4 regions of the Pseudomonas savastanoi genome follow, and region 3 is predicted to be linked to each of the others. Evidence: predicted binding sites of a transcription regulator. Region 3 holds the regulator's gene; each other region holds the start of a gene.
The links. The regulator sigma-54, encoded in region 3, starts transcription at its own class of promoters, with help from an activator protein. The targets are predictions, from matches to a motif close to ANTGGCATNNANNTTGCTNT.
Positions count from the first base shown of each region.

Region 1: KP808_RS03895 (pilin) is a predicted target of sigma-54. The motif match lies at 2,372-2,391, and genes of this name have one in related genera.
Region 2: KP808_RS16895 (flagellar basal body rod protein FlgF) is a predicted target of sigma-54. The motif match lies at 4,561-4,580, and genes of this name have one in related genera.
Region 4: KP808_RS08575 (circularly permuted type 2 ATP-grasp protein) is a predicted target of sigma-54. The motif match lies at 3,798-3,817, and genes of this name have one in related genera.

Region 1 covers NZ_CP076652.1:884,026-891,593, reverse strand. The annotation lists gene KP808_RS03915 (DUF1523 family protein) at 1-201, shown strand, start outside; gene KP808_RS03910 (DUF433 domain-containing protein) at 249-941, opposite strand; partial or broken gene KP808_RS03905 (glutathione S-transferase family protein) at 1,149-1,430, opposite strand; partial or broken gene KP808_RS03900 (winged helix-turn-helix transcriptional regulator) at 1,427-1,642, shown strand; gene KP808_RS03895 (pilin) at 1,892-2,326, opposite strand; gene pilB (type IV-A pilus assembly ATPase PilB) at 2,553-4,247, shown strand; gene KP808_RS03885 (type II secretion system F family protein) at 4,250-5,467, shown strand; gene KP808_RS03880 (prepilin peptidase) at 5,469-6,341, shown strand; gene coaE (dephospho-CoA kinase) at 6,338-6,961, shown strand; gene yacG (DNA gyrase inhibitor YacG) at 6,958-7,167, shown strand; gene KP808_RS03865 (hypothetical protein) at 7,306-7,568, opposite strand, start outside.
Region 2 covers NZ_CP076652.1:4,010,578-4,018,145, reverse strand. The annotation lists gene flgC (flagellar basal body rod protein FlgC) at 1-152, shown strand, start outside; gene flgD (flagellar hook assembly protein FlgD) at 168-854, shown strand; gene flgE (flagellar hook protein FlgE) at 880-2,205, shown strand; gene KP808_RS16905 (flagellar hook-basal body complex protein) at 2,397-4,157, shown strand; gene KP808_RS16900 (hypothetical protein) at 4,158-4,349, opposite strand; gene KP808_RS16895 (flagellar basal body rod protein FlgF) at 4,633-5,373, shown strand; gene flgG (flagellar basal-body rod protein FlgG) at 5,420-6,208, shown strand; gene flgH (flagellar basal body L-ring protein FlgH) at 6,293-7,006, shown strand; gene KP808_RS16880 (flagellar basal body P-ring protein FlgI) at 7,020-7,568, shown strand, end outside.
Region 3 covers NZ_CP076652.1:4,884,412-4,891,979, reverse strand. The annotation lists gene rapZ (RNase adapter RapZ) at 1-268, opposite strand, end outside; gene ptsN (PTS IIA-like nitrogen regulatory protein PtsN) at 271-735, opposite strand; gene hpf (ribosome hibernation-promoting factor, HPF/YfiA family) at 747-1,055, opposite strand; gene KP808_RS20720 (RNA polymerase factor sigma-54) at 1,131-2,624, opposite strand; gene lptB (LPS export ABC transporter ATP-binding protein) at 2,807-3,532, opposite strand; gene lptA (lipopolysaccharide transport periplasmic protein LptA) at 3,533-4,081, opposite strand; gene lptC (LPS export ABC transporter periplasmic protein LptC) at 4,068-4,640, opposite strand; gene KP808_RS20700 (KdsC family phosphatase) at 4,649-5,188, opposite strand; gene KP808_RS20695 (KpsF/GutQ family sugar-phosphate isomerase) at 5,188-6,162, opposite strand; gene KP808_RS20690 (ATP-binding cassette domain-containing protein) at 6,467-7,276, shown strand; gene mlaE (lipid asymmetry maintenance ABC transporter permease subunit MlaE) at 7,276-7,568, shown strand, end outside.
Region 4 covers NZ_CP076652.1:1,943,315-1,950,882, forward strand. The annotation lists gene speE (polyamine aminopropyltransferase) at 1-21, shown strand, start outside; gene KP808_RS08560 (LTA synthase family protein) at 284-2,371, shown strand; gene KP808_RS08565 (hypothetical protein) at 2,564-2,800, shown strand; gene KP808_RS08570 (ribonuclease E inhibitor RraB) at 3,048-3,389, shown strand; gene KP808_RS08575 (circularly permuted type 2 ATP-grasp protein) at 3,851-5,260, shown strand; gene KP808_RS08580 (alpha-E domain-containing protein) at 5,273-6,232, shown strand; gene KP808_RS08585 (transglutaminase family protein) at 6,229-7,059, shown strand; gene KP808_RS08590 (rhodanese-like domain-containing protein) at 7,119-7,490, opposite strand.

The DNA of each region.
Region 1 (7,568 bases), 2.0 Mb from region 3:
CGTTATTACGGCTGGAGGATAACGATCCTGTCGATGTTTCCCAACGTGACCGAGGTTGAGGCGGTGACGAGCCGTGATCAGCCGTTTCCGGTGTTTAACACGATCTTTTTTGTGGTGGTGGGATTGTTGGTGGTGATGGTTGTGGTTGGGGTTAGGAAGAGGTTTAAGGGGCGGGCTCGGGTTGATGGGGTTGTGCGTTAGAGGCTAATCCCTAACCTGAGCAGTCAGTTACTGCCTGGCCACGTATCTTAAGCTGCGTGGCTACGCTCATAGGTAATGGCTGCTTTCACTGCGACAGGCGCAATCTCATATAGTAAAGCCACACGCTTCGCGTTCTGGCCTTCAGCTAGATAAGAATGATAGATCGTTGCTGTGTCGATTCCCGTTGTTGCCAACACCGGTTTGCCAAAATTCCTTGCCGGGTCCAAAACAACTGCCTTGCTTCGCTTTACCGGATACCAGCGCTTTGCCGACTCTTCACCTGCGTAATCAAAGCCCTCGTACAGAGAGGGCGTAATGACCTGCTTGAACGCGTATTGCCGCTTCACCAGATCCAGCAGAGCCTCATCACCCGTTTCATCCAGGACGGTCGCGAAAATGTCTCGTCCGTCAGTTTGAAAACGTCTGCACGTAAATGGGTAGAGCTGACCGAACATTTCTCTGGCTTGTAACGAGGCGCTGCGGATCGCTTGCAAGCTGACGCCGTGCTGGCGAAATGCATGAACAAAACGAATTTCCAGCAGGTCGTGGAAGCCAAGCAGCTTGTCGTTCAGAAATGCGACCTCTGGCGTCCAGAGGCCGGGGTGATCGACGCCTGCCGCTCTATAGCCAAACATCCATCTGCGAATGTCTTTGGAGGGAATGCCGGTGTATGAGGACGCTTCTGCTGGGGTGTATAGGTCCACACCGAGGAGGCGACTGGGTAATGTGGTGGTGTTAATAGCCCCTTTCTTCTCATGTGTGGAGTAATCAGGTGGGTAATTCTGGGCTTGATTCGGATATCTATCAACGGACGTTTTAGTAACCGAAGTGAATCAGGAAGTGACCTAATACAAAAGCTGAAATGTCCTACGATGCCATCGCGATAACACCCAGCAATCGAGTCAAAGCGCCCGCAACGAAGCGCATCCGCCGGGGGCGCTATCGTTTCAATAGGTGGGTCTAACCTGAGTCTTTAGCAGGCTCAAGCCTTCCGCTTTCAGTACAGCCTTGACGGATGGACGTGCTTCGACTCGGGCCATGAACGCTTGCAAAGCAGGTAGCGCTTCCAGCGAAATGCCAAAATTGACAGACCAGCGTGTTACCGCGAACAGGTAGGTATCGGCAACGCTAAAATCGTTACCCAGCAGGTAATCACGACCATCCGCCAGCAGGTCATTCAAGTAGGTTTGTCTGGCGATGACCGGACGCTGGGCGTCGGTGGCATCAGCTTAAGGAGATGGAAGAGAAAGGTGTGGTGATTAGGACGGTGCTGGCGACTTCGCCACCTTCTGCGGAGTACAGCCTTTCGGAGTTGGGGCTGGAGTTGCTGCCTGCGATTGCGGAGATTGCGGAGATTGCGGAGATTGGATATAGGCTTAGGCTGGAGCGGAGAGGTGAAATGGTTGAATTGGCAGGTGGTAAAACACAGCTGAAAAAGTGACTGGCGTTAGTGCGATATCAGCATCAAGACTAGTTGAAAACGCCAACAGCAAAACTGAGGCACTACAAAGAGCTATTTACAATATTTAATACCTCCTCAGAAAATCGTCATAACCAACCGAAATACAATAGCTATCACGGATAACCTTAGCAGGACGGAACGCTTAAAGCTCACTGCATACGGAACATAAAGAATAGCCCAGTCGACGACCGGGCTAACTCTATCACCCTTAGAAAAAGGATTTAACCATTAGGTTTTAGGAAGATAAGCGGTTGTAACCGTCCCACCAACACTCCATGTGCACTGAGCACTTGCAACACACACCATTGAATATACGACGGTTTTTGCGTCTACGTCAGCGCTACCGGTAGCTTGCATCAAAACTGTAACAGTCCCCTGCGTTGCTGATGTACCAACAGCAGTAACAGAAGCAACATACTTACTATTTATGTTAGCAGCAGCCGGCAAACCTAAAGATGCATTTGTTGTTGCAGCCGATAGACTACCGTCATTGAAAGCCAGCGCAAGTGCTTGCTGCGCCGGCGCAGAAATTGCGGAGGCCTCAGAAACCTTGGCCTTTAGTGTGTAAGTGTTATATGAAGGGATTGCGACGGCAGCTAGAATGCCGATGATCGCAACTACGATCATGAGTTCGATTAACGTAAAACCTTTTTGTGCTTTCATTGCTACTTCTCCGAGGCGTCAATTATGTGGTGCCTTGCGATCGAGAAAGCATAGGTCGTGCCAACAATACCGCAGCTCTGACTGCTGCAAGAATATGCGAAATACACGACTCTGAAAGGCTCAGAAATCAGCAGAAACTGACAATTTTCGTCACATGTCTCTCTGCCATTTGGCAGCACCGCCCGACTGCGCTATAACCCACCCATTGTCTGTGTCTGGTGGTTTTATGACTGATGCTGTTCTCACTGGCTTGGCCAAACAATTGGTCCTCGCCGAGCTACTTACTGAATCTGTTGCGCAACAAGCGTATCAACAGGCGCGCCGCGACAAGATTTCGTTGGTGAGCTATCTGGTTCAGAACAAACTGGTCAAAAGTCTGACACTGGCAGAGATGGCTTCCGACCAGTTTGGCGTGCCATTCATGGACCTCGCCAGTCTGGACAAAGAAAGCCAGCCTAAAGGCCTAGTGAGTGAAAAGCTGGTTCGACAGCATCATGCCTTGCCGCTGTGGCGACGTGGGAACAAGCTGTTCATTGGCATATCGGACCCGACCAATCATCAGGCAGTCACCGATATTCAGTTCAGCACTGGCCTGAATACCGAAGCGATTCTGGTAGAAGATGACAAGCTGACCACTGCAATAGATCGCTTTTTTGACAGTGATACCGGTCTAGGTAATCTGGAAGATGTCGATCTGGGCTTGGATATCGAACCGGCCGATGGCAAGGAAACCTCTCTAGCTACACAGAATGATGCTGACGATGCTCCAGTAGTGCGATTTGTCAACAAAATGCTTATGGATGCCATCCGATTAGGATCATCCGACTTGCACTTCGAGCCCTACGAAAAGATCTTCCGTGTACGTTTGCGTACCGATGGCATCCTGCACGAGGTCGCCAGACCGCCGATCCATCTGGCAAACCGTATTGCTGCGCGCCTGAAGGTCATGGCCAGCCTCGATATTTCGGAACGACGCAAACCTCAGGACGGAAGGGTCAAGTTGCGGGTGTCCAAAACAAAGGCTATCGATTTTCGTATGAATACCTTGCCCACACTGTGGGGCGAAAAGATTGTGATGCGGATCCTAGACCCGACCAGCGCGCAGATGGGTATTGATGCTCTGGGCTACGAGCCAGAACAAAAGGCACTATATCTGGAAGCGCTGAAACAGCCGCAGGGCATGATTCTCGTAACTGGTCCCACTGGGTCCGGCAAGACTGTTTCGCTGTATACAGGCCTGAATATCCTCAATACCGTAGACATCAACATTTCTACAGCCGAAGACCCGGTGGAGATCAACCTGGAAGGTATCAACCAAGTCAACGTCAATCCGCGTCAGGGGCTGGACTTTTCTCAGGCATTGCGCGCGTTCCTGCGTCAAGATCCCGACGTAATTATGGTCGGCGAGATTCGCGACTTGGAAACTGCCGAAATCGCCATCAAGGCGTCACAGACCGGCCACATGGTGCTATCAACCCTGCACACCAACAGTGCGGCAGAAACCCTGACTCGCCTGCATCATATGGGTGTCGCAGCATTCAACATTGCTACAGCAATCAACCTGATTATTGCGCAGCGCCTTGCGCGCAAGTTGTGCAGCCACTGCAAGAAAGAACTCGATATTCCTCGCGAGACACTGATTCGAGAAGGTTTTCCTGAAGATAAGATTGGCACTTTCAAGATTTATGGCCCAGTGGGCTGTGAGCATTGCAATAGTGGCTATAGAGGCAGGGTCGGTATTTACGAAGTCGTCAAGAAAACAGCGGAACTGGAGCGCATAATCATGGAAGAAGGCAACTCATTAGAGATTTCCAGGCAGATGCGTAAGGACGGCTTCAACGACTTGCGAACCTCGGGCCTTTCGAAAGCTATGCAGGGCATCACCAGCCTTGAAGAAGTCAATCGCGTGACCAAGGATTAAACATGGCCAGCAAGGCAGTCAAAGTCATCGTTTACACGTGGGAAGGTGTGGACAAGAAAGGCACTAAAACCAGTGGAGAACTGAGCGGCCATAACCTGGCACTCGTAAAAGCACAACTGCGCAAGCAAGGCATCAATCCGACCAAAGTGCGCAAGAAGTCCGCTTCGATCTTCGGTAAGGGCAAGAAAATAAAGCCACTGGATATAGCTTTTTTTTCTCGGCAGATGGCCACAATGATGAAAGCCGGCGTTCCATTGCTGCAGTCGTTTGACATCATCAGCGAGGGTGCTGAAAACCCGAACATGCGTACGCTCGTGGGTTCACTCAAGCAGGAGGTGTCGGCCGGCAACAGCTTTGCGACGGCATTGCGACAGAAACCGGAATATTTCGATGACTTGTTTTGCAACTTGGTAGATGCCGGTGAGCAAGCAGGGGCACTTGAGAGTCTGCTGGACCGAGTGGCAAGCTATAAGGAAAAGACGGAAAAGCTCAAGGCTAAAATAAAAAAAGCAATGACGTACCCAATCGCCGTGTTGATCGTAGCGATTATTGTATCAGGTATTTTGTTGATCAAAGTGGTACCGCAGTTTCAATCCGTGTTTGCTGGTTTTGGTGCGGACTTACCTGCGTTCACTCTAATGGTTATTGGTCTTTCAAAAATTGTTCAGGAGTGGTGGTTGTTAATCGTTGGCCTATTGTTTTCAGGATTTTTTTTATTTAAACGGGCTTACAAAAAATCTCAAAAATTTCGCGACGGACTTGATCGTCTTTTGCTAAAGGCACCACTCATTGGGCCTCTTATTTTCAAATCTTCGGTAGCTCGCTATGCGCGCACACTTGCTACGACTTTTGCCGCTGGTGTACCGCTTGTAGAGGCGTTGGACTCGGTTGCTGGAGCCACAGGCAATGTAGTGTTCAAAAATGCAGTCAATAAGGTCAAGCAAGACGTTTCCACAGGTATGCAATTGAATTTCTCGATGCGATCTACGGGAGTATTCCCAAGCCTTGCGATCCAGATGACAGCCATTGGCGAAGAGTCCGGCGCCCTGGACACCATGCTCGACAAGGTAGCTACTTATTACGAGGATGAAGTCGATAACATGGTCGACAACCTGACCAGCCTGATGGAACCTATGATCATGGCCTTTTTGGGAGTGATCGTCGGCGGCCTTGTTATTGCCATGTATCTCCCCATCTTCAAACTCGGAAGCGTCGTCTGACATGCCCCTCCTCGACCTCCTGGCCAGCTCCGCGCTGGCCTTCGTCATTACCTGCTGCCTACTCGGCCTCATCGTCGGAAGCTTCCTCAACGTAGTCGTCTACCGCCTCCCCAAAATGATGGAGCGAGACTGGAAAGCCCAATCCCGTGAAATGCTCGGCCTGCCTGCCGAACCCGATCAGCCTGCCTTCAACCTGAACCGCCCCCGCTCGAGTTGCCCGTACTGCGCGCACAAAATCCGCCCGTGGGAAAACCTGCCGGTCATCAGCTATCTGCTGCTGCGCGGTAAATGCTCACAATGCAAAGCCCCCATCAGCAAACGCTACCCATTGGTCGAGCTGACCTGCGCAGTGTTGTCGGCCTACATCGCCTGGCATTTCGGCTTCGGCTGGCAGGCGGCGGCGATGCTGGTGTTGAGCTGGGGCCTGCTGGCGATGAGTCTGATCGATGCCGATCACCAGTTACTCCCTGACTCTCTGGTGCTGCCACTGCTGTGGCTAGGCCTCATCGTCAACGCTTTCGGGCTGTTCACGTCGCTGAACGATGCGCTTTGGGGCGCGGTGGCCGGTTATCTGGCGCTGTGGTCGGTGTTCTGGCTGTTCAAGCTGGTGACCGGCAAGGAAGGCATGGGTTATGGCGACTTCAAGTTGCTGGCCATGCTTGGCGCATGGGGCGGCTGGCAGATTCTGCCGTTGACCATCCTGCTGTCATCACTGGTGGGCGCGGTGCTCGGGGTGATCATGATGCGTGTGCGCAGGGTTGAAAGCGGTACGCCGATCCCCTTTGGTCCTTATCTGGCCATTGCGGGCTGGATCGCTTTGCTCTGGGGTGGTCAAATAACCGACTCTTACATGCAGTTTGCCGGTTTCAGATGACTCACCCTGATCAAAAACCCTGGATTCTTGGCCTGACTGGCGGCATTGGTAGCGGTAAAAGTGCAGCGGCACAGTGCTTTACCAACCTTGGCATCGACACCGTGGATGCCGACCATGCCGCCCGCTGGGTGGTCGAGCCAGGGCGTCCAGCGCTGGAGCAGATAGCCGCGCACTTCGGTAAAGGCGTGTTGCAGGCCAGCGGCGAGCTGGATCGTGGCGCGCTGCGCAAGGTGATCTTTGAAAACCCGGAGCAGCGACGCTGGCTGGAAGCACTGCTGCATCCGATGATCAATCAGGAAATCGTCAGCCATCTGGCCAGGGCCAAATCGCCGTATGCCATTCTGGTTTCGCCGCTGCTGATCGAATCCGGACAATACCGCATGGTGCAGCGCCTGCTGGTCATCGATGTGCCACAGCAGGTGCAAATAGAACGCACCATGCTGCGCGACAGTTCCAGCCAGGAGCAGGTCGAAGCCATTCTAAAGGTGCAGATCCAGCGCGAAGACCGTTTGCGTCATGCCGACGATGTGCTGGTCAATGACCGCGATCACGCCTGGCTGAACAGCGAAGTCGAGCGGCTGCACCATTTTTACCTTACTTTGCGTGGAGGCCAATCATGAGCCAACCAATGACCGTCCAATGCCCAACCTGCGATGCCCCGGTGGAATGGAGCGCCGCCAGCCCGAGCCGCCCGTTTTGCTCAGAGCGCTGCAAACTGATCGACCTGGGAGCCTGGGCTTCTGAAGAGCATGCGATTCCGGTGAGCCCGGATGCCGAGGATGAGTTGTTCTCGGGTGATCTGGAGGTTCCGCACCGGGGGCATTGATAGTCCTCAATGCGCAGGCAACTCTGCTTCTGTCCAACGGGTGTCGAAGTCACCGGGGCGGCGATCCGCATTACTCACGAAGGCTGCCTCACAGTCGCCTGACTCCAAGCGGCTGTGGTCAACCTCTCAAGGGTATATTCACCTGACGCTCATTTTCCTGAGCCCATAAACCGCAATCAGAAAATCTCGTGCAGACCAAACCCAGCCTCCCAGCAAAAGACAGGGAACCAGTATGGAAAAGAATTGATGAAAGTCAGAAAATGGCCTCTTGGCAACCCCCACTCCAACAATCGCCAGAATAAAAAGACAGAAAAACAAATAACCGAGCGTTCTAAAAAACAAATAAACGACGTTTGAAAATCTCATACTGCCTACCCACACCACACCCTTTGGCGAGAAAA
Region 2 (7,568 bases), 870 kb from region 3:
CTGACAAGGACGGGTATGTCTACTACCCCAACGTCAATGTCGTGGAAGAAATGGCCGACATGATTTCTGCCAGCCGGTCTTTCCAGACCAACGCCGAAATCATGAACACCGCTAAATCCATGATGCAGAAGGTTCTGACCCTCGGTCAGTGATAGAAGGCGAACGTTATGGCCGATAACACCACAGCAAGCAGCGTCTCATCGACGTTCTTGAACACACTGCAGAATCCGACGCCGACCGCGACGAATTCCACCGGTACGCTGGGCAAGGACGCGTTCCTGCAGCTGCTCGTGACGCAGATGAAGAACCAGAACCCGCTGGACCCACAGGACAACACGCAGTTCGTGGCCCAACTGGCGCAGTTCAGCAGCCTTGAAAGCATGCAGAACCTGACGTCGACGGTTGACACGATTGCAACCAGTTACAAGTCGTCCCAGGCGTTGCAGGCATCGTCGCTGGTAGGTCGCTCGGTGATCATCGATTCGAGCTCCACCACCGTGGATACCACCAAGGGTATGACCGGTTCGATCGTTATTCCGAGCGCCACTACGGCGACAAGTATCAAGGTTTACGATTCGCAATCGAATCTGGTCGACACCGTCGAGCTGGGCGCGCAGAAAGTCGGCACCACCAGCTTTTCCTGGGACGGTACGGACAGCGACGGTACAGCGCTTGCGTCGGGCAACTATACCTTCAAGGCTGAAGGCTCGGTTGACGGCAAGAACACACAGCTTTCGACTTACCTGCCTGCCACGGTCAACAGCGTCACGTTGGGTGTGAATGGTGCAGAAACAATGCTCAACCTGGCCAGCGGCAGTGTTGCCCTGTCCAAAGTTCAAACCATCGGATTGTAGAGCCTACCAGGCGCAGGAGTGAAACATGTCTTTCAATATCGGCCTTAGTGGGCTCTATGCTGCAAACAAAAGTCTCGACGTTACCGGCAACAACATTGCCAACGTTGCGACCACCGGCTTCAAGTCTTCGCGCGCGGAGTTTGCCGATCAATACGCTCAGTCGATTCGCGGCACTTCCGGCCAGACCAATGTGGGCAGCGGCGTAACAACCGCAGCGGTTTCCCAGCAGTTCACGCAGGGCAACCTGACTACCGGTACTGCCAACAGCCTCGACCTTGCCATCAACGGCAACGGTTTCTTCATGCTCAGCAATAACGGCGAGAAGCTGTACACCCGTGCTGGTGCATTCCACACCGACAAGGAAGGCTACGTCGTCAACAGCGGCGGTATGAAGTTGCAGGGTTACAACGTTGATGCCAACGGCAGTGTGGTGACCGGTGCATTGAGCGACCTGCGGGTGGATTCGTCCAACCTTCAGCCCAAGGCAACCACCGCCATTACCAACGTTGCCAACCTGAATTCGACCACTGCCTTGCCGTCGCTCACTACGTTCGACGCGACTGACACCAAGTCGTACAACATGAAGTACAGCACGCCGACCTATGACACTCAGGGTAACGCGCATACGCTGGATCAGTATTTCGTCAAGACCGGCACCAACACCTGGTCCATGTACTCGCTGATGGACGGTCGCAGCATTTCCGACCCGTCCACTACTACGGCCGACAAGAACGACCTGACATTCGACTCCTCGGGTAATCTGGTCGTCGCAGCGCCGGGCACCGTACCGACCGACAGTGCGAACATCAAGTTCAACACTGATGGCACCTTTACTGTCGCCAACTGGGTACCAGGCGTGCAATCCGGCACCGGCACGACCACCAGCTGGGGCGCGAACGGCGCTACTGGCGCCTCCATCAAGCTGAACATGGCCGGCATCACCCAGACCGCGTCGGTCTCGGGCCTGATCACTCAGGACCAGGACGGCTACGCCACTGGCCAGCTCAGCGCAATGAGCGTTGATGCAACCGGTAACCTGTTCGCCACCTACACCAACGGCAAATCCCAGGTGATCGGGCAGACCTCGCTGACCAACTTTGCCAACGTGCAAGGCCTGGCGCAGGCAGGTGGCACCAACTGGCGTGAAACCTTCGCTTCCGGCGTACCGGTCAGCGGTACGCCGCAATCGGGTACCCTCGGCTACATCACTGGTCAGGCGCTGGAAGAGTCCAACGTCGATCTGACCATGGAACTGGTGAACCTGATCAAGGCGCAGAGCAACTACCAGGCGAACGCCAAGACCATCTCCACTCAAAGCACCATTATGCAAACCACTATTCAGATGACTTGATAGTGTAGAGCGTTAAATAAAGCCCCTTTTCGAAGGGGCTTTTTTTTTGCTTGTTTTTTATAAAGTGATGCACGTTCGAGTTTAATTAAACTTGCGGAAAGTTCGGTCAATGTACTTGGAAATCTCCTACGCGCGATGATGTGAGAATCAAAACTCCTCTATGAGTTGCCCTTTGGGGCGAAGGAGTTTTCATGTCGTTCAATACCGCGATCAGCGGCATTCATGCCGCGAACAAAAGGCTGGAGGTGGCCGGTAACAATATTGCCAACTCCGGCACTATCGGGTTCAAGTCGTCGCGTGCGCAGTTCTCGGCGCTGTATTCAGCCAGCCAGTTGGGCAGTGGTCGCAATGCTGTAGGTGATGGCGTACGTCTTGCTTCAATGCAGCAAAACTTCAATCAGGGAGAAAGCATGACCACGTCGGGTAATCCGCTCGACATGCGTATTCAGGGCAACGGCTTTTTTGTGGTGAGTGACGGTGGGTCTCTTGCCTATACCCGTGCCGGAGCGTTCCTCAAGGATGCGGCGAACTTCGTCGTCGACAGCGAGGGTGGACGATTGCAGGGCTATGCGGCAAACGAGCAGGGCGAGATCAAGCGTGGGTTGCGTACCGACCTGCAGATTGACACATCGAATGTATCGGCCAGAGCCACCACGCGGGTTGCCGAGAACATCAATCTGGACGCCTCGCTGCCTTCGCTCGCGCGCTTGCCGGTCTTCGACCCGGCCGATCCTGCGACCTACACGCGGGCCGTTGGCCGTACCATTCAGGATGCGGGGTCTGGAGCGGGGGCCACTGCGGTGCCCGCGGCGGATCATGAGCTCAAGCAGTATTTCGTCAAGACCGGCGACAGTCAGTGGTCCATGTATGTACTGATCGATGGGCGTAATCCGGTGGACCCGAACAGCGTGGCGCCGTTGCACGTCACCCTTGAGCAAAGACCAAACGGATCGCTGTCATACAGCGGCAATAGCCAGCACCTTCGTAAAATCTCGGATACCGAATTTGCCCTGCAAGGCTGGCGGCCGGCTGAAGAGGTCAATGGTGCCTGGGTCAGTAACGGCGCTGCTAATGGCGGCACAGTGTCGCTGCCGTTGAATAATGGATCGATCAGCATGCTTGACCCTGGTGATGCGTTGATGGATCGCCCGGTTCCGGCGTTCGATCCATCGGACCTGAAGACGTACAGCGATATGTTTGCCAATGCGATTTTCGACAGCCAGGGCAATCAGCACGAGCTGAAGCAGTATTTCGTGAAGGACGGCACCAACAGCTGGCGCATTCATGCGCTGATTGATGGCCGCAACCCGCAGATGCCTGATTCCACCGACCCGCTGACGGCAAACATCGTGTTTGATTCTGGCGGCTGGGTACAGTCATTGACCGGCGGCCCTGGTTTTGCGAGTACCCATAGCAACGGTCTGCAACTAACCGGCTGGACACCGGCCATGCCTGCCGAGCGCGTCACAGGGCCAGAAAAATGGGTGCCCAACGGTGCGGCTGGCAGTGCGAAGGGCATCGCGATCGACTTCACCAACCTGCTGCAGCACAACGCCGCCAGTTCGCGTTCTTCCACTCACGTGGATGGCCATGCCGCGGGGCAGTTGAGCAGCCTGAGCGTGGGGCGCGATGGCATCCTGCGTGCCGGGTTTACCAATGGCATGAACAAGAATATCGGTCAGGTGATACTCGCAAGCTTCGCCAATCCGCAGGGGTTGCAGGCGCGCAGTGATACGCGCTGGACCGAATCCGCCGACTCTGGCGTTGCTGACTACGATGTGCCGGGCGTTGGCACGCTGGGCAGTCTCATCGGCGACGGGCTGGAGGGGTCCAATGTTGTCCTGGCCGATGAACTGATTGCTTTGATCCAGGCGCAGACGGCTTATCAGGCCAACTCCAAGGCGATATCGACAGAGGCGACCGTGATGCAGACGCTGATTCAGTCGACCTGATCAGATTGAACAGTCGGACTTGATGAAGTGACCTTTCAGCCGTGTCCAGCCAGGCCCGGGGCTGGTCTGGGCGCAGACAATCCGGCTGTCGCCCTGCCATTTGTAATAGTGGGCGGGGGCGGCCTGGGCGAGGAGGGCGAAGGTCATCAGGCTCGCGCTGGCGATGCCGGCAATGCACGCACGAAAAAGCATGAGGGTTCCCGTTCAGGGCTGCGGTGTCCGCAAGATTATCACTGTCGATCCTCTTGTCAGCCCATACCAATGAAGTTTTTTTGGCGGTGCTCGCTGCTTGATGATCGGCAGGCGGCAGTCCTCCGCCGCTATTGGGTGGCGCTTTGCCCGAAGGGCATCATCGAATGCCGGTTTTTGCTGGTTAATCAGGCATTTGTATCGAGCCTGACAAGTTGGTTCAAAAATTGCTTTAACCCTTTCAGAACAGCTACAGGCGGCAAGCGTCTGTCGGAGGAGGAAGACTGTGGACAAGTTGCTTTACGTCGCAATGAGCGGTGCATCCGAAAACGCGATCGCGCAGAAGGCTCACGCCAACAACCTGGCAAACGTATCAACCAACGGTTTCATGCGTGACCTTGAACAGGCCCGCTCGATGCCGGTGTTTGGCGAGGTCATGCCGTCGCGCGCCTATGCGATGAGCGAACGTCCGGGGACCGACTTTTCCTCCGGCGCCATGGTTGAGACCGGCCGTGAACTGGACATCGCCGTCAAGGGTGATGGCTGGATTGCCGTGCAGACTCCCGACGGTGGCGAAGCCTATACCCGCAGTTCCGGCATGAACATCGATGCCCTGGGTGTGTTGCGCGACGGCAGCGGTTTGCCGGTAATGGGCAATGGCGGTCCGATTGCCGTGCCGCCTCAGCAGCAGATCGAGATCGGTGCCGACGGCACGATCAGCATTCGCTCGCTGGGCGAAAGCCCGCAGGTGATGGCGCAGGTCGACCGGATCAAGCTGGTCAAACCTGACCTCAAGACCATGGAAAAAGGCCCCGATGGCCTGATCCACACCAAGAGCGGCCAGCCTGCTGCTGCCGATGCCACCGTTCAGGTCGAGTCCGGCTTTCTGCAGGCGAGCAACGTCAATGCGGTCGAGGAAATGACCTCGGTACTGGCCTTGTCCCGTCAATTCGAATTGCACGTCAAGATGATGAAGACCGCCGAAGAAGACGATCAGTCTATGGCTCGCGTCTTGCAACTTGGCTAATCAATGACAGCTTGCGCCGACAAACCGGCGCTTGAGGAGAACACACATGCTTCCTGCACTATACGTCGCTAAAACCGGCCTTGCCGCTCAGGACACCAACCTGACCACCATCTCCAACAACCTGGCGAACGTTTCGACCACAGGTTTCAAGAGTGATCGTGCCGAGTTCCAGGACCTGCTTTATCAGATCAAGCGTCAGCCGGGTGCCCAGTCCACTCAGGACAGCGAGCTGCCATCCGGTCTGCAACTGGGTACCGGTGTGCGCATCGTCGGCACGCAGAAGAACTTCACGGCCGGTAGCCTGCAGACCACCAACAACCCGCTGGACCTGGCGGTAAACGGTCGTGGTTTCTTTCAGGTGACCCAGCCGGACGGCACTGTTGCCTACAGCCGCGACGGTACTTTTCACCTGAACGCCAACGGCCAGATCGTGACTGCCAACGGCTACGCCCTTGAGCCTGCGATTGTCGTTCCACAGAACGCCCAGACCTTCACTGTTGGTCAGGACGGTACTGTTTCCGTCACGCTGGCCGGTGCAACCGCCACACCGCAGATCATCGGCAACATCCAGACCGCTGACTTCATCAACCCGGCTGGCCTGCAGGCCATCGGCGGCAACCTTTATCTGGAAACCGGTTCAAGCGGCGCGCCGCAGATCGGCACGCCAGGCCTCAACGGTCTGGGTCCGACCCTGCAGAACACTCTGGAAAACTCCAACGTCAGCACCGTTGAGGAACTGGTCAATATGATCACCACCCAGCGTGCTTACGAGATGAACTCCAAAGTGATCTCGACCGCCGACCAGATGCTGCAGAACCTGACTCAGAACCTGTAAGTGTTTGATGTTGTCGCTCGTAAAACTGCTCAATCCGATGGGGCGCCTGATAAGCGCCTGTTACACCGCGAGGTTTCAAGTGTCATGAACCGCCTTAGTGTTCCGCGTTTTTCAGTGTTGATCGCTTCATTGTGCGGGATCACCCTGCTGTCTGGCTGCGTTGCGCCGACGGCCAAGCCCAATGACCCTTATTACGCTCCGGTGTTGCCGCGTACACCCATGTCGGCCGCTGCCAACAATGGTGCCATCTATCAGGCCGGTTTCGAGCAGAACCTGTATGGCGACCGCAAGGCTTTCCGTATCGGCGACATCATCACCATCACGCTTTCCGAGCGTATGGCAGCCAGCAAGGCGGCCACTTCGGCCATGACCAAGGACAGCACCAACAGTATTGGTCTGACCTCGCTGTTCGGTTCGGGCCTGACTACCAACAACCCGATTGGTGGCAATGACCTGAGCCTTAATGCGGGCTACAACGGCGCCCGTACTACCAAGGGCGATGGCAAGGCCGCACAGAGCAACAGCCTGACCGGTTCGGTCACTGTGACGGTGGCGGATGTGTTGCCCAACGGCATTCTGGCGGTGCGTGGCGAGAAGTGGATGACCCTCAATACCGGTGACGAGCTGGTGCGTATTGCCGGTCTGGTTCGAGCTGATGACATCGCCACCGACAACACTGTGTCGTCGACCCGTATTGCCGATGCACGTATTACCTATTCGGGGACTGGAGCCTTTGCCGATACCAGCCAGCCAGGCTGGTTCGACCGGTTCTTCCTCAGCCCGTTGTTCCCTTTCTGATAGCGGGATAGACATGATCAAGCTCAAGCAACTGATAGCGGCGACCTTGTTGTTGTCCACAGCGTTCGGCGTTCACGCCGAGCGTTTGAAGGACATCGCAAGCATCTCCGGCGTGCGGGCCAACCAGTTGATCGGTTACGGTCTGGTCGTGGGTCTCAACGGTACGGGCGACCAGACCACCCAGACCCCGTTCACCCTGCAGACGTTCAACAACATGCTGTCGCAGTTCGGCATCAAGGTGCCGTCCGGCTCCGGTACTGTGCAGTTGAAAAACGTTGCAGCAGTTGCTGTGTACGCGGATCTGCCAGCGTTTGCCAAACCGGGTCAGACGGTCGACATCACCGTTTCCTCGATCGGTAACTCCAAGAGCCTGCGCGGCGGTGCGCTGTTGATGACGCCAATGAAGGGTGTCGACGGCAATGTTTACGCCATCGCACAGGGCAACCTGGTGGTCGGCGGTTTTGATGCGGAAGGCCGTGACGGCTCGAAAATCACTGTCAACGTTCCGTCGTCGGGCCGTATTCCTGGTGGTGCTTCGGTCGAGCGCTCGGTGCCGAGCGGC
Region 3 (7,568 bases):
GGTAAAGCACGTCGCACTGGATGTTGCGTGAGCGGACTTCATCCAGCATTTGCGGAAAGCGGGTCAGGTGACTGGGCAGGTTTCGCGCATCGATGGACACCGCCAGCAAGGGCTCGGCCAGTTCAGTATTGATCAGCGCTCGCTCGGCCAGTTCCGGCAGCAGTCCGGCCGGCAGGTTGTCGACACAGTAAAAACCGTTGTCTTCCAGCACGTCGAGGGCTGTACTTTTACCCGAGCCGGAACGGCCGCTGACGATGATCATGCGCATGTTCAGTTTCCGTTCTGCACGTCCAGCACCACTTGATAAAGCGCTTCAGCACTTTCGGCACTGCGCAGGCGCTTACGCACATCTTTGTCATCAAGCATGCTGGCGATCTGGCGCAGTAACTCCAGGTGCTCATCGGTAGCAGCCTGCGGGACCAGCAAGACAAACAGCAGGTCAACCGGCGCGCCATCGATGGCGTCGAAATCCACGGGGGTAGCGAGGTGAATGACTGCACTGACAGGCTCGCTGCAGTCAGCAAGGCGGCAATGAGGGATGGCAATACCGTTGCCGAAACCGGTTGAACCCAGTTTTTCGCGGGCAACAAGACTTGCGAATACTGTGTCCGAAGCCATGCCCGGTACTTTACGACCGATCAGTTTGGCAATTTCTTCGAGTACACGCTTTTTACTGCCACCCGACACGTTCACAAGGGAGCGGTCGGGGGTCAGGATATTTTCGATTCGGATCATTTAAATGGGCGTTAGCGAGCGGCCGCACCTTTGAGGATGCTTTGCTGCTTTTCCTTATGCTTGAGCAATTGTCGGTCTAGCTTGTCAGTGAGCAGGTCGATGGCAGCATACATGTCGTCATGTTCAGCATTGGCAACGACCTCTCCACCATGGATGTGCAACGTGGCTTCGATCTTCTGCTTGAGCTTTTCGACCGTCATCGTGACCTGCACGTTGGTAATCTTGTCAAAATGCCCCTCGAGCTTTTTGAGCTTGAGCTCAACGTATTCACGAAGGGGTTTGGTCACTTCCAGTTGGTGTCCACTGATGTTGACTTGCATACAGCTTTCTCCTTTGCCAGTGCATAAAGAGACAGGCATGGCGCCTGTCTCTGGGACGCTGTGGCTTGGCCTGCATCACATCAGCCGCTTACGCTCACTGGAAGGCGCTATCCCGAGTGACTCGCGGTACTTGGCGACTGTGCGACGGGCTACTTGAATGCCTTGTGCCTCCAGTAAACCAGCGATCTTGCTATCACTCAACGGCTTTTTCTGATTTTCCGCCGCAACCAGTTTTTTGATGATTGCGCGAATTGCCGTGGACGAGCATTCACCGCCCTCGGAAGTGCTCACATGGCTCGAGAAGAAGTATTTCAGCTCGTAAATGCCGCGTGGCGTGTGCATGAACTTCTGGGTGGTCACGCGCGAGATGGTCGACTCATGCATGCCCACTGCCTCGGCAATGTCGTGCAGAACAAGCGGCTTCATCGCCTCGTCGCCGTACTCAAGAAAGCCGCGCTGATGCTCGACGATCTGGGTGGCGACCTTCATCAGTGTCTCGTTGCGGCTTTGCAGGCTCTTGATGAACCAGCGCGCCTCTTGCAACTGGTTGCGCATGAACGTGTTGTCTGCGCTGGTATCGGCCCGACGCACAAAACCTGCGTATTGCGGATTGACGCGCAGGCGCGGTACGGACTCCTGATTGAGCTCGACCAGCCAGCGCTCATTGTCCTTGCGCACGATTACATCGGGAATGACGTACTCGGCTTCTGTGGATTCGATTTGTGAGCCAGGGCGCGGGTTGAGGCTCTGGACCAGCTCGATGACCTGGCGCAGCTCGTCTTCCTTGATCTTCATGCGCCGCATCAACTGGCCGTAGTCGCGGCTTCCCAGCAGGTCGATGTAGTCGGTGACCAGTCGTTGCGCCTCCGCCAGCCAGGGTGTTTTCGCTGGCAACTGGCGCAGTTGCAGGAGCAGGCATTCGCTCAGGTTTCGGGCACCGATGCCTGCCGGTTCAAACTGCTGGATGCGGTGCAGTACGGCTTCGATTTCGTCGAGCTCGATGTCCAGCTCGGGATCGAAAGACTCGAGAATTTCATCGAGGGTTTCGTCCAGATAGCCCTGGTTATTGATGCAGTCGATCAGCGTGACTGCCACCAGGCGGTCCTTGTCGGACATCGGAGCGACGTTCAACTGCCACAGCAGGTGGCTTTGCAGGCTCTCGCCTGCAGACGTGCGTGTGGTGAAGTCCCACTCGTCATCATCGTTACTTGGCAGGCTGCTGGCGCTGGTCTGGTAAATGTCTTCCCAGGCGGTATCGACAGGCAGCTCATTGGGAATGCGCTCGCTCCATTCGCCATCTTCAAGGTTATCCACAGTAGGTGCGGATTCCTGATAGGTCGGCTCTTGAACGTCGGGATTGGGCTTTTGTTCGATGTTGTCGGCAAGCGGGTCGGAGTTGTCGAAGTCGTCGCCTTCTTCCTGCCTTTCCAGCATGGGGTTTGACTCCAGCGCCTCCTGGATCTCCTGCTGGAGGTCCAGTGTAGAAAGCTGAAGTAAGCGGATTGCCTGTTGCAGCTGCGGTGTCATCGTCAGCTGCTGGCCCATTCTCAAGACTAGCGATGGTTTCATGGCAGGGGCTAAACACCTTATTCGCCGGCGCGCATGCGCCATCTACTACAGGCGCCGGGGCGCCAACTTAAGCAAATTATATGCCTGAAACCTGTGCCTTTGCCTAGAGTGATATGACAAATAAAATATTGTCAACACACTGCACTGGCATCAATCGGCCGCCAAGCGCAAAGGGCTGTCGATTAAAGGCGGAATTCGTGACCGAGGTAGACCTCTTTCACCAGTTGATTCGCCAGAATGGTCTCGGAATCGCCTTCTGCGATCAGCTGTCCATCGTTGACGATGTAGGCAGTTTCGCAGATGTCCAGCGTTTCACGGACGTTGTGGTCGGTGATCAGTACGCCGATACCCTTGGCCTTGAGATGGTGAATGATCTGCTTGATATCACCCACTGAAATAGGGTCTACGCCTGCGAACGGTTCATCCAGCAGTATGAATTTTGGCGCAGTGGCCAGGGCGCGAGCAATTTCCACACGGCGGCGCTCGCCACCCGACAGGCTCATGCCCAGGTTGTCGCGAATGTGGGTGATGTGAAACTCCTGCAAGAGGCTTTCGAGTTCCTTGCGGCGTGCTCCGGCATCGAGTTCCTTGCGGGTCTCGAGAATCGCCATGATGTTGTCGGACACTGACAGCTTGCGGAAAATCGAGGCTTCCTGCGGCAGGTAGCCGATGCCGGCTCGGGCGCGGCCGTGCATGGGTTGATGGCTGACATCCAGGTCATCAATCAGCACGCGACCCTGATCAGCCTGGACCAGACCTACGATCATGTAGAAGCAGGTAGTCTTGCCGGCACCGTTGGGGCCCAGCAGGCCGACGATCTGGCCGCTGTCGATGGAAATGCTCACATCGCGCACGACCTGCCGGCTTTTGTAGCTTTTAGCCAGATGCTGGGCTTTGAGCGTCGCCATTTACTGGGCCTTCTGAGGTTGGTCGGTTTTCTTTTTCGGCTGGATGACCATGTCGATACGCGGACGTGGTGTGGTCACCTTGGCGCCGCCATTGGCCCGACCGGCGCTGACGACCTGTCTGACCGTGTCATAGACGATTTTCTCGCCTTCGGAAGTGTTGCCATCATTGATGACCTTGGCCTTGTCGATGAGGACGATACGGTCCTGCCCGGCGTAGTACTGAATAGTGACGGCATAGGCCTGCACGATCGGTTTGTCTACGGCAGGCTTCTGCTCGTAATAAGCCAGATTGCCGACAGAGGTGAACACATCCACTTCGCCCTGGGCATTACGCGTGATCGTCACAGTGTTACCGGTGATCTTCATCGAGCCCTGGGTGATGATGACGTTGCCCTTGTAGGTTGCTACGCCTTTCTTGTCATCAAGCTGAGCATCGTCAGACTGGATGTGGATCGGCTGATCGCGGTCGGTTGGCAGGGACCAGGCGCTCGCGCTTCCCAGTGCTGCGCCCAGGCCGAGCAATAAAGGAAGAGTTTTAACGAGCCTCATACTGTCCTCTTACGTTGGACAGCAGGTCCATCCTGCTGTCTTTCAAATATGCTTTCATTCCCTTGGCCGTAGTCACACCGCCGGCGCCGTCGATTCTAACGTCTTGCTCGGTCTGCGCATATTGCTTCTGAGGGAATACGGTCATACGACTGGTAGTGATAATAGTCGTACGTTGTTTTTCATCAGTACGCTCGACACGAACGGAATCGATCAGCTCGACCTGGTCGCCGCCGGACGAAACTTCGCCTTTCTTGCTCTGTACGTGCCATGGAAACTCGCCGCCGCGGTACATATGCAGGTCGGGCGTGGTCAACAGGGTCACGTCAGTGGCTTTCACGTGCTCGACCTTATCGGAGGTCATGTCGTACTGGAGCGTGCCATCGGGCAGGTACTGCACGCTGTGCGCATTGATTGCATAGTAGTCGATGACCGTGTCGTCAACGGTCGATACCGGCTGATCCATAAAGCTTTCCGGGCTGATATTCCAGTAACCGACCGCTGCCAGCAGCAGCGCCAGTACCCCGAGCAGCAGGAACTTGCGAATTTTTTTAGTGAACATAATGGCTTCTATAAATAGACGGAGTGAGCCGCTTCAAGGTTGCCTTGCGCACTCAGAATCAGTTCGCAGAATTCGCGTGCCGCACCTTCGCCGCCTCGCGCCCTGGTTATTCCGTGTGCATGCTCGCGTACAAAACTCGCGGCATTGGCAACCGCCATGCCCAGACCGACGCGCCTGATGACTGGCAAGTCTGGCAGATCATCACCCAGATAGGCGACTTGTTCGTAACCAAGCTGGAGTTCTGCGAGCAGTTTGTCCAGTACTACCAACTTGTCTTCACGTCCCTGAAACAGGTGTTCAATGCCCAGGCTCTTTGCCCGCCGCTCGACTATCGCAGTCTTGCGGCCGCTGATAATGGCTGTTGTGACGCCTGAGGCTATCAGCATTTTTATGCCTTGGCCGTCGAGAGTGTTGAATGTCTTGATCTCGCTGCCATCTTCCATGAAGTAAAGGCGGCCATCGGTCAGTACGCCATCGACATCGAAAACGGCCAGCTTGATAGCCTTGCCGCGCTGCATGAGGTCCTGGGTCATCGTTTCGGTTTCCATTACATGACGCCTGCGCGCAAAAGATCCTGCAAGTTGAAAGCGCCAACCGGCCGGTCGTACTGGTCTACGACAACAAGCGCACTGATTTTGTTGTCCTCCATGATTTTCAGCGCTTCGGCGGCAAGCATTTCTGCATGGGCCGTCTTGCCATGAAGGGTCATGACTTCATCAATGATGGTCTGGCGAATATCGACAGGGCGGTCCAGTGTTCTGCGCAAATCACCATCGGTGAAGATGCCGGCCAGTGTGCCGTCAGCTTCGACAATCGCGGTCATGCCCAGGCCCTTGCGGGTCATTTCCAGCAGCGCATCCCTGAGCAGGGTGCCGCGTTGAACGCTGGGCAGCGCGTCGCCGGAGTGCATGACATTCTCGACCTTGAGCAGCAGACGACGACCCAGCGCGCCGCCTGGATGGGAGAATGCAAAGTCTTCGGCGGTGAAACCCCGTGCGTCCAGCAGCGCCACGGCCAGAGCGTCGCCCATGACCAGTGCCGCGGTGGTCGAAGAGGTCGGTGCCAGATTGAGCGGGCAGGCCTCATGCACGACGTGGGCGTTGAGATTGATATCGGCAGCCTTGGCCAGAATGGACTCGGGGTCGCCGGTCAGGCTGATCATCTTTATGCCCAGACGCTTGATCAGCGGCAGCAGGGTCACGATCTCGTTGGTGCTGCCGGAGTTCGACAGGGCCAGAATGATGTCATCGCGCGTGATCATGCCCATGTCGCCATGACTGGCTTCAGCCGGGTGCACGAAAAAAGAGGTAGTACCCGTGCTTGCCAGCGTGGCGGCGATCTTGTTGCCGATGTGTCCGGACTTGCCCATACCGACCACAACGACTCGGCCCTTGCTGGCGAGGATCATTTCGCACGCGCGCACAAAATCGCCGTCAAGACGTTCAAGCAAGCCTTGTATGGCTTCTATCTCAAGGCGAATGGTGCGTTGCGCCGATTGGATCAGGTCACTGGATTGGTTCATGTCTGGAAAGGGTCAGCCTGCTGAAAGGCGGCGATTATAGCGGTAATGAACGATTCCCTCACGTCTGATCGTCGTTGTGTTGTTTTTAAACGAATTTCCTACGCGCTTGAGGGTCTGTATCCACGCCTGATGCCATAACATTGTGGTACAGAATAATTCAACGATTACCTGAACCGCTCGGTTCTCTTCTTGGGGGCGGGTGGCGGCGGTGGTATAGTTCGCGGCCTGTTCGGCGCGCCTGGACAGCTGGTCGGCCTCCAAGAACCGACGGCTGAGGGCGGAGGCTGTATCGCAAGGAGTTTAGATGAGTCCTGATGACGCCTATGCGGTCGAGTTGAAAGGTGTGTCTTTCAAACGCGGTACGCGCAGCATTTTCAATAACGTTGATATTCGTATTCCGCGGGGCAAGGTCACCGGGATCATGGGGCCGTCCGGTTGTGGCAAGACTACCTTGCTGCGCTTGATGGGGGCTCAGTTGCGTCCGAGCGAAGGGCAGGTATGGGTCAATGGCCAGAACCTGCCGGAGCTGTCGCGCAGTGATCTGTTCGATGCTCGCAAGCAGATGGGCGTGCTGTTTCAGAGCGGAGCACTGTTTACCGATCTGGACGTTTTCGAAAACGTTGCTTTTCCCTTGCGCGTGCACACTGAACTGCCGGAAGAAATGATCCGCGACATCGTGCTGCTCAAGCTTCAGGCTGTGGGCCTGCGCGGTGCGGTCGAACTGATGCCCGATGAACTGTCGGGTGGCATGAAGCGTCGTGTCGCGCTGGCCCGGGCCATCGCTCTCGATCCGCAGATTCTCATGTATGACGAGCCCTTTGTCGGGCAGGACCCGATTGCGATGGGCGTGCTCGTACGCCTTATCCGCTTGCTCAACGATGCATTGGGCATCACCAGTATCGTGGTGTCCCATGACCTCAGCGAGACAGCGAGCATTGCCGACTATCTCTATGTAGTGGGTGACGGGCAGGTGCTGGGGCAGGGCACGCCCGAGGAACTGATGTCCTCGGACAACCCACGCATTCGTCAATTCATGACCGGCGAGCCTGATGGCCCTGTACCGTTCCACTATCCGGCGCCGGATTTTCGCGAAGATCTATTGGGGAAGCGCTGATGCGCAATAAGTCACTGATGGACCGGGTACGCCTGTTGGGGCGTTCGGCCATTGATATTGTTACTGTTCTGGGTCGTTCCGGTCTGTTTCTGGTAAACGCCCTGCTTGGCCGCGGCGGTGCGGGCAGCAGTTTTCAACTGCTGGTAAGGCAGCTGTATTCGGTCGGTGTCATGTCGCTGGTCATCATTGTGGTGTCCGGCATGTTCATCGGCATGGTGCTGGCGCTGCAGGGCTTCAGCATTCTAACCAAGTACGGCTCCGAGCAGGCGGTCGGTCAGATGGTCGCACTGAC
Region 4 (7,568 bases), 2.9 Mb from region 3:
GGCAAGGCCAGCAACGACTGATCAATCGATCTGACGTTCACCGGCCGGGTTGCCCTGAACGCCGCCTGAGAGGCGTTCAAGCGCGCAACTGGCGACAGAAATTTCACACTTTTTGTCCCAGAATTGCGCGCGAAGCTGAACAGGCACGCGTATTCATGGGCCGCCCCGGCCCCTGGCGACCTGCAATCAAGTAATATCTGCGCCCTGTCGTACGCCGCCCGCCCTCGGGGAGGGCGGTGCTGCACCCTGAACCTACCCCTGAATCCACCGGATCCTGACAACCATGGCTAAAACGGACGCCCAGATTCATCGGCAAGCCCGCCTGCTAAACCCGACTGTCAAATCGCATCTGGCTTACATCCTGCTCAGCGGTTTCGCTTTGATGGTGATGTACACGCTGCTGCGTATCGGTCTGCTGGTCTACAACCGCGAGATGATTGGCGACACGCCAGCCTCGACATTCCTTGAAGCACTCTTCAACGGCACGCGTTTCGACCTGCGCCTGACCATGTATCTGCTCATTCCGTTGGTGCTGTCGCTGTTCAGCGCCCGGGCCATGGCGGCACGCGGGTTCTTCCGGTTCTGGCTGACCCTGGTCGGCAGCATCACGCTGTTCTTCGGCTTGATGGAAATGGACTTCTACCGCGAGTTTCACCAGCGCCTGAACGGCCTGGTGTTTCAATACGTCAAGGAAGACCCAAAGACTGTCCTGAGCATGCTCTGGTACGGTTTTCCGGTGGTTCGCTACCTGCTCGCCTGGGCAATCGTGACCTGGCTGTTGAGCCTGGTGTTCAAGGGCATCGACCGCCTGACGCGGCCACGCCTCGTAACGACTAAGGGCACCCAGACGGTCAGCACAGTTGCGCCGTGGTACATGCGCATTGGCGTTTTCGTGCTGGTATTACTGGTTATGGTGGTGTGCATCCGTGGCACCCTGCGCCAGGGCCCGCCGCTGCGTTGGGGTGACGCTTACACCACCGATTCCAACTTCGCCAATCAGCTGGGCCTGAACGGCACACTGACCCTGATTACGGCGGCCAAGAGCCGTATGTCCGAAGATCGCGACAACATCTGGAAAGCCACGCTGCCACAGGCCGAGGCGCAACAGACTGTGCGCGACATGCTGCTGACCTCGCATGACAAGCTGGTCGAACCGGATATTGCGGCTGTGCGTCGTGACTTCACGCCACCGGCAGAGAACACCTTGCCGATCCGCAACGTGGTCGTGATCCTGATGGAAAGCTTCGCCGGTCACTCGGTAGGGGCGCTGGGCAACGATGCCAACATCACGCCGTACTTTGACAAGCTGTCCAAGGAAGGCCTGCTGTTCGATCACTTTTTCTCCAACGGTACCCACACCCATCAGGGCATGTTCGCCACCATGGCGTGCTTCCCGAACCTGCCGGGCTTTGAGTACCTGATGCAGACGCCAGAGGGCAGCCATAAGCTGTCGGGCCTTCCGCAATTGCTGAGCGCGGGTCGCAACTACGATGACGTCTATGTCTATAACGGCAACTTCGCCTGGGACAACCAGTCGGGTTTCTTCAGCAACCAGGGCATGACCAATTTTGTCGGTCGCGAGGACTTCGTCAATCCGGTGTTCTCCGATCCGACCTGGGGCGTTTCCGACCAGGACATGTTCGACCGTGGCGCCCAGGAGCTCAAAGCCCGTCAGGACGGCAAGCCGTTCTATGCGCTGCTACAGACCCTGTCCAACCACACGCCGTACGCGTTGCCGGACCCGCTGCCGGTCGAGCGTGTGACCGGACACGGCTCGCTGGATGAGCATTTGACTGCCATGCGTTATGCCGACTGGGCGCTGGGACAGTTCTTTGAGAAGGCCAAAAAAGAGCCTTACTACAAGAACACCCTGTTCGTGGTGCTGGGCGACCACGGTTTCGGCAATGACAAGCAGTTGACTGAAATGGACCTGGGGCGTTTCAACGTGCCATTGCTACTGATCGGGCCTGGTGTACAAGAGAAATTCGGCCAGCGCAGCAGCATTGTCGGCACGCAGGTTGACGTCGTGCCAACCATCATGGGCCGTCTGGGTGGTCTGAACCGCAACCAGTGCTGGGGCCGCGATCTGCTGAACCTGCCGGAAGGCGACAAGGGTTTTGGCGTGATCAAGCCGTCGGGCAGTGAGCAGGTGGTCGCGATCATCAGCGGCAACCGCATTCTGATCGAGCCGACAGAAATGCCGGCCAAGCTGTTGACCTACACGCTCGGTGCCAAGCCGTCTGCCGAAGAAGTGCCTGATGCACCTGACACTCAGGAGCTCAAGCGCAAGCTGGAAAGCTTCCTGCAGACCGCCACCAAGAGCCTTCTGGACAACACGGCCGGTGTCGAGGCCAGCAAGAACCGTAACTGACCATGACTGACTTGTCCGGGTAACCGGCAAGTCGGATCAGCAGCACACAAAAGGCCCTCGGCATCCATTGCGAGGGCCTTTTGTCTTGCCCGTCATCGCGGGCTTTCCGGCTTAATTCGTTGGAACGAATGCGTGGGCCAAAAGGTCCTTATCACATAAGCCAGAGTGCCTGGCTTCGTTCTGGAGGCATTGATGAAAAAGTGGGTCATTTCGTATCTGGACAAGGACGGCATGCAGCAGCACCTCGAGGCCGATTTTGAACAGCATCCCAGTGACGAGCAAGTTGCACGTCTCCTGCGCAAGGACCTGTATCCAGTCACCGATGAGCTGGATCTCAATGATCTTGACGGGCGCACCGACGAGCCTACGGTGAAAACGCTCAAAGACCATAACAGTGTGCGGATCATTTCCATTACAGAAGTTGCCTGACCTGCGGTGATTCAAAAAGCTTTTCGTGGCAACCACTTGGCATTCGACCCACGATGGGTCTACTCTGCAGACGAGGCTGTTCAAACGGCCTCTGACATCTCGATACCGACCTGTGCCAAGCCTGGTCTGGTCAGCTACATGCTTGATTCCCCACGCCGGATTATCTGTCGTGCGGCGGCCCCCGATGATTCGGCGGTCGCTCTGGAAGAGTTGAAACTCTATCTATCGTTGCATAGGAGGACGTTTCATGAGCACAGCCTATCAAGAGGACATCAGCAGTAACGTACTGCGCCGCATGAAAGAAGGCGGTTTTGATTTCGCGCGAATCTATCCCATCGAGTTTTACGCCATCTTCCCGGACGAGGAGCGGGCACGGCAGGCCGCAGAGCAATTTCGCGGTGAATCCCTCAATACTCAGGTAAACGTACGTGATGACGGTAACTGGCACTTGCAATTGAGCAAAGTGATGTATGCCACTTATGACGGTATCGGTGATTTCGAGCAGGACTTTCAGATGGTGATTTCACCCATGGGCGGTGAGGTCGAAGGTTGGGGCGTCACTCAGGAGATCAGAAGACTGCATGCTTGATGGCTTTTGATTGTCAGGCAACACATTACCGGCTGATTCGGGATACGTTCTGGATCGGCCGGTTCTGTTTTCGGTTCGCGTTCATAAACAGTGGTCAAAAAAAAGCCACTCAAACGAGTGGCTCAAAGGGAAGTCTGTTTAAAATCCGCATGCGTTCTTCGCCTGCTGGACAAAATAACGGTTAGCGCAAAAACGGCGTTTGGTGCCCTGTTTGCTCGGTTGCTGTGGAGTGTGGCGAACTAATGTTGTTGGCGGAAATCAACTCTGACTATGCTGATCATAGATTTCACGGTTGAATGACGCTTCCGAATGAGGCGCGAAATAATCGGCTTGGGCGTTTAGTGCACAGGAATGGTGCGTAGAACGTCGAGTGTTTACCTAACCTTTTGAAATTAAAGCGTTTATGCCGGTGGCACGGGCTTTGCGATGGTCTTGGTGTCCATGGTGACAAGGAGTACGGCATGATCCGCACCTTTTATGACGAGATGTACGATGCGGGCGGCGTAGTCCGTCCGCACTATCGGGAGTTTGCCCGCTGGCTGGGTGATACGCCTCCCGAGCTTTTGGCTCAACGCAGGCGCGAAGCCGATCTGCTGTTTCATCGCGCCGGTATCACGTTCACGCTCTATGGCGATGAGCAGGGCACCGAGCGGCTTATTCCTTTCGACACCATCCCGCGCAGCATTCCCGCCAGCGAATGGCGTGTTGTCGAGCGTGGCTGTATTCAGCGCGTCAAGGCGCTGAACATGTTTCTGGCGGATCTTTATCACGACCAGCGGATTATCAAGGCCGGAATCATTCCTGCCGAACAGGTGCTGGCCAACGAGCAATATCAGTTGGCGATGCAGGGCCTGAACCTGCACCGCGATTTGTATTCGCACATTTCCGGCGTCGATCTGGTGCGCGACGGTGATGGCACGTATTACGTGCTGGAGGACAACCTGCGAACCCCGAGCGGCGTGAGCTACATGCTCGAAGACCGCAAGATGATGATGCGTTTGTTCCCGGAGCTGTTCTCGGCCCAGCGCATTGCACCGATCGATCACTATCCGAACCTGTTGCTCGACACGCTCAAGAGTTCCAGCCATCTGGACAACCCGAGTGTTGTGGTGCTGACGCCCGGGCGTTTCAACAGCGCCTTTTTCGAGCATGCGTTTCTGGCTCGCGAGATGGGGGTCGAGCTGGTTGAAGGTGCCGATCTGTTTGTTCGCGACGACCGCGTGTTCATGCGTACCACCGACGGTCCCAAGGCTGTCGATGTTATCTACCGTCGGCTTGACGATGCATTCCTTGATCCGCTGGCGTTCAACCCTGATTCCATGCTGGGCGTTCCCGGGCTTCTGGCAGCGTATCGCTCCGGCAATGTGGTTCTGGCCAATGCCATTGGTACCGGCGTTGCCGATGACAAGTCGGTTTATCCGTATGTCACCGACATGATTCGCTTCTATCTGGACGAAGAGCCGATTCTCAAGAACGTGCCGACCTGGCAGTGCCGTAAGCCGGAAGAGCTGTCACATGTGCTGGCCAACCTGGGCGACCTGGTTGTCAAGGAAACCCAAGGCTCCGGGGGCTACGGCATGCTGGTCGGCCCTGCAGCGACCGCCGCCGAGATCGAAGCCTTCCGGGCGCGTCTCAAGGCCAAGCCACACGCGTACATCGCCCAACCCACCTTGTGCCTGTCGACCTGTCCGACCTTTGTCGAAAATGGCATAGCCCCGCGACATATCGATCTGCGCCCCTTTGTTCTGTCCGGTCGCGAAACCCGCGTCGTACCTGGCGGGCTTACCCGAGTGGCCTTGCGTGAAGGCTCACTGGTGGTCAATTCGTCACAGGGTGGCGGAACCAAAGACACCTGGGTGGTCGAGGATTAAGGATGCCTGCCAATGTTAAGTAGAACTGCCTCTGATCTTTTCTGGATGTCGCGTTACCTGGAGCGAGCGGAGAACCTCGCCCGAATGCTGGACGTGAGCTATTCACTGTCGTTGATGCCGCAGGACGGGCGGGGCGACGGGCTGGATGAAATAGCCATGCCGTTGCTGATTACCGGAACGCTGGAAACCTACATCGAGCGTCATGGTGAACTGCATGCCGAGCGCATGCTGCATTTCTTTGCGCTGGACGCGACCAACCCGGCCAGCATCTATAGCTGCCTGGGTGCCGCAAGGGCCAGCGCGCATGCCGTGCGCGGGCGTATCACTGCCGACATGTGGGAGAACATCAACTCCACCTGGCTGGAAATTCGCGGCATTGCTCAACAGGGCCTGACCCGTTACGGCATGAGTCGCTTTTGCGAGTGGGTCAAGGAGCGTTCGCACCTGTTCCGTGGTGCGACCTACGGCACCATCATGCGTAACGATGCGTTCCGTTTCATTCGTCTTGGCACGTTCATCGAGCGCGCTGACAACACCATGCGCATGCTCGATGCCCGCTATGAGATGCTCGAACTGCGCGGGCCACAGGCCAATGCCGCGGCGGACAACTCGGCTGCCGGGTACTACCAGTGGAGCGCCTTGTTGCGCGCACTGTCCTCGTTCGAGGCTTACACTGAAGTCTATCGGGATGCGCCAGGTGCGCGTCAGGTTGCCGAACTGTTGCTGCTGCGTGCCGACATTCCTCGCTCGTTGCGCGCCTGTCTGGAAGAGATGGACGTCATTCTGGCCAGTCTGCCCGGCGTCAATGGCCGACCTGCGCAGCGCATGGCCGCCGAGATGGACGCAAGATTGCGCTACACCAGTATCGACGAGATTCTGGACGAGGGCCTGCATGAGTGGTTGAACGAATTCATTCCAATGCTGGCCCAACTGGGTGATGCCATCCACACTTCGTACCTGGAGGCTGCATGAGACTTTCCATAAGCCATGAGACCACCTATCACTACGATGATCAGGTGCGTTCAAGTATCCAGTATCTGCGCCTGACGCCTCACGACAGTGAGCGCCAGCAGGTGCTCAGCTGGCAATTGACGTTGCCGCGCCCGGTGCGCGCGCAGATTGATCCTTTCGGCAATATCCTGCATGTCCTGAGCCTGGAAGAGCCGCACGAGGCGATCATCATCGGCGCTCGCGGGCAGGTGGAAATCGACGAAACCCGCGAAGCCGAGCACGAAAGCCAGTCGGCGTTGCCGTTTTTGCGCGTTACCCGGCTGACCGAGCCTGACGAAGCGATTCGCAGTTTCGCGGCCAGGGAGTGTCGCAAGCGCGCTGACCGCAGCGCATTGATCGACTTGATGCAGGCGCTCAACCAGCACATGACCTACACGCAGGGGGCGACCGAAGTCGACACCAGTGCCGCTCAAGCCTTCGCCGGACGCTCGGGAGTCTGTCAGGACCATACCCACGCCTTTCTGGCCTGCGCCCGCAGTCTTGGGGTTCCGGCGCGTTATGTGTCCGGTTATCTGTGCAGCGAAGACAGCGAACATTTGTCCAGTCACGCCTGGGCCGAAGCGTGGATAGACGACGCCTGGTACAGCTTCGATGTCACTAACCAGCTGGCCATTCCCGAACGTCATTTGAAGCTGGCGGTAGGGCTGGACTATCTGGATGCTTGTCCGGTGCGCGGCATGCGCCGGGGTGGCGGGTCTGAACAGATGCACGCCAAGGTCGTGGTTTCACCCATGACCGGTACGCCAAAAGTGAAAACCCGAGTGCAGGTCCAGGCGCAGCATCAGTAGCGCGTAAGCACTGATCTGCGCGTCGCTGAAATGGCCGGAATTGAATCTCCGGCCATTGCTTATTCAGCGGGGTCGTCGGTGGTGCTGTAGAGCGCGTTGTGCAGCTCTTCGTAATTACCGCCATTGATGACGCTGAAATAGCCCGCCGCCCTGAGCTTTTCCTGAGCCTTGTCGGCTTTGCTGTCGGTGCTGCTGAAAATGACGAACACCGCATTGCGGTCGTTGAGCACCTGCTTCATCTGATTGACCAGCCGCCGGTCATCGACCCGTACTGCATTCAATACTGTGCCAGCGTCATAGTCGGTCTGGCTGCGTACATCCATCGCCAGTTTGCCTTCCTTGAGCGCAGCCACCGCTGCAGCCTGATCTACCATGCCCGCGTGGGCTGCGAAGCTGCTGAAAAGTGCAAAAACAGCAATCCATTGGCGCATAGGCGCGTCTCCTTCAGTCGAGTGGAAAGAGTGGCACAGTTACACACTGACCGAAAGCGTGTCAGATCAGCCGAACAA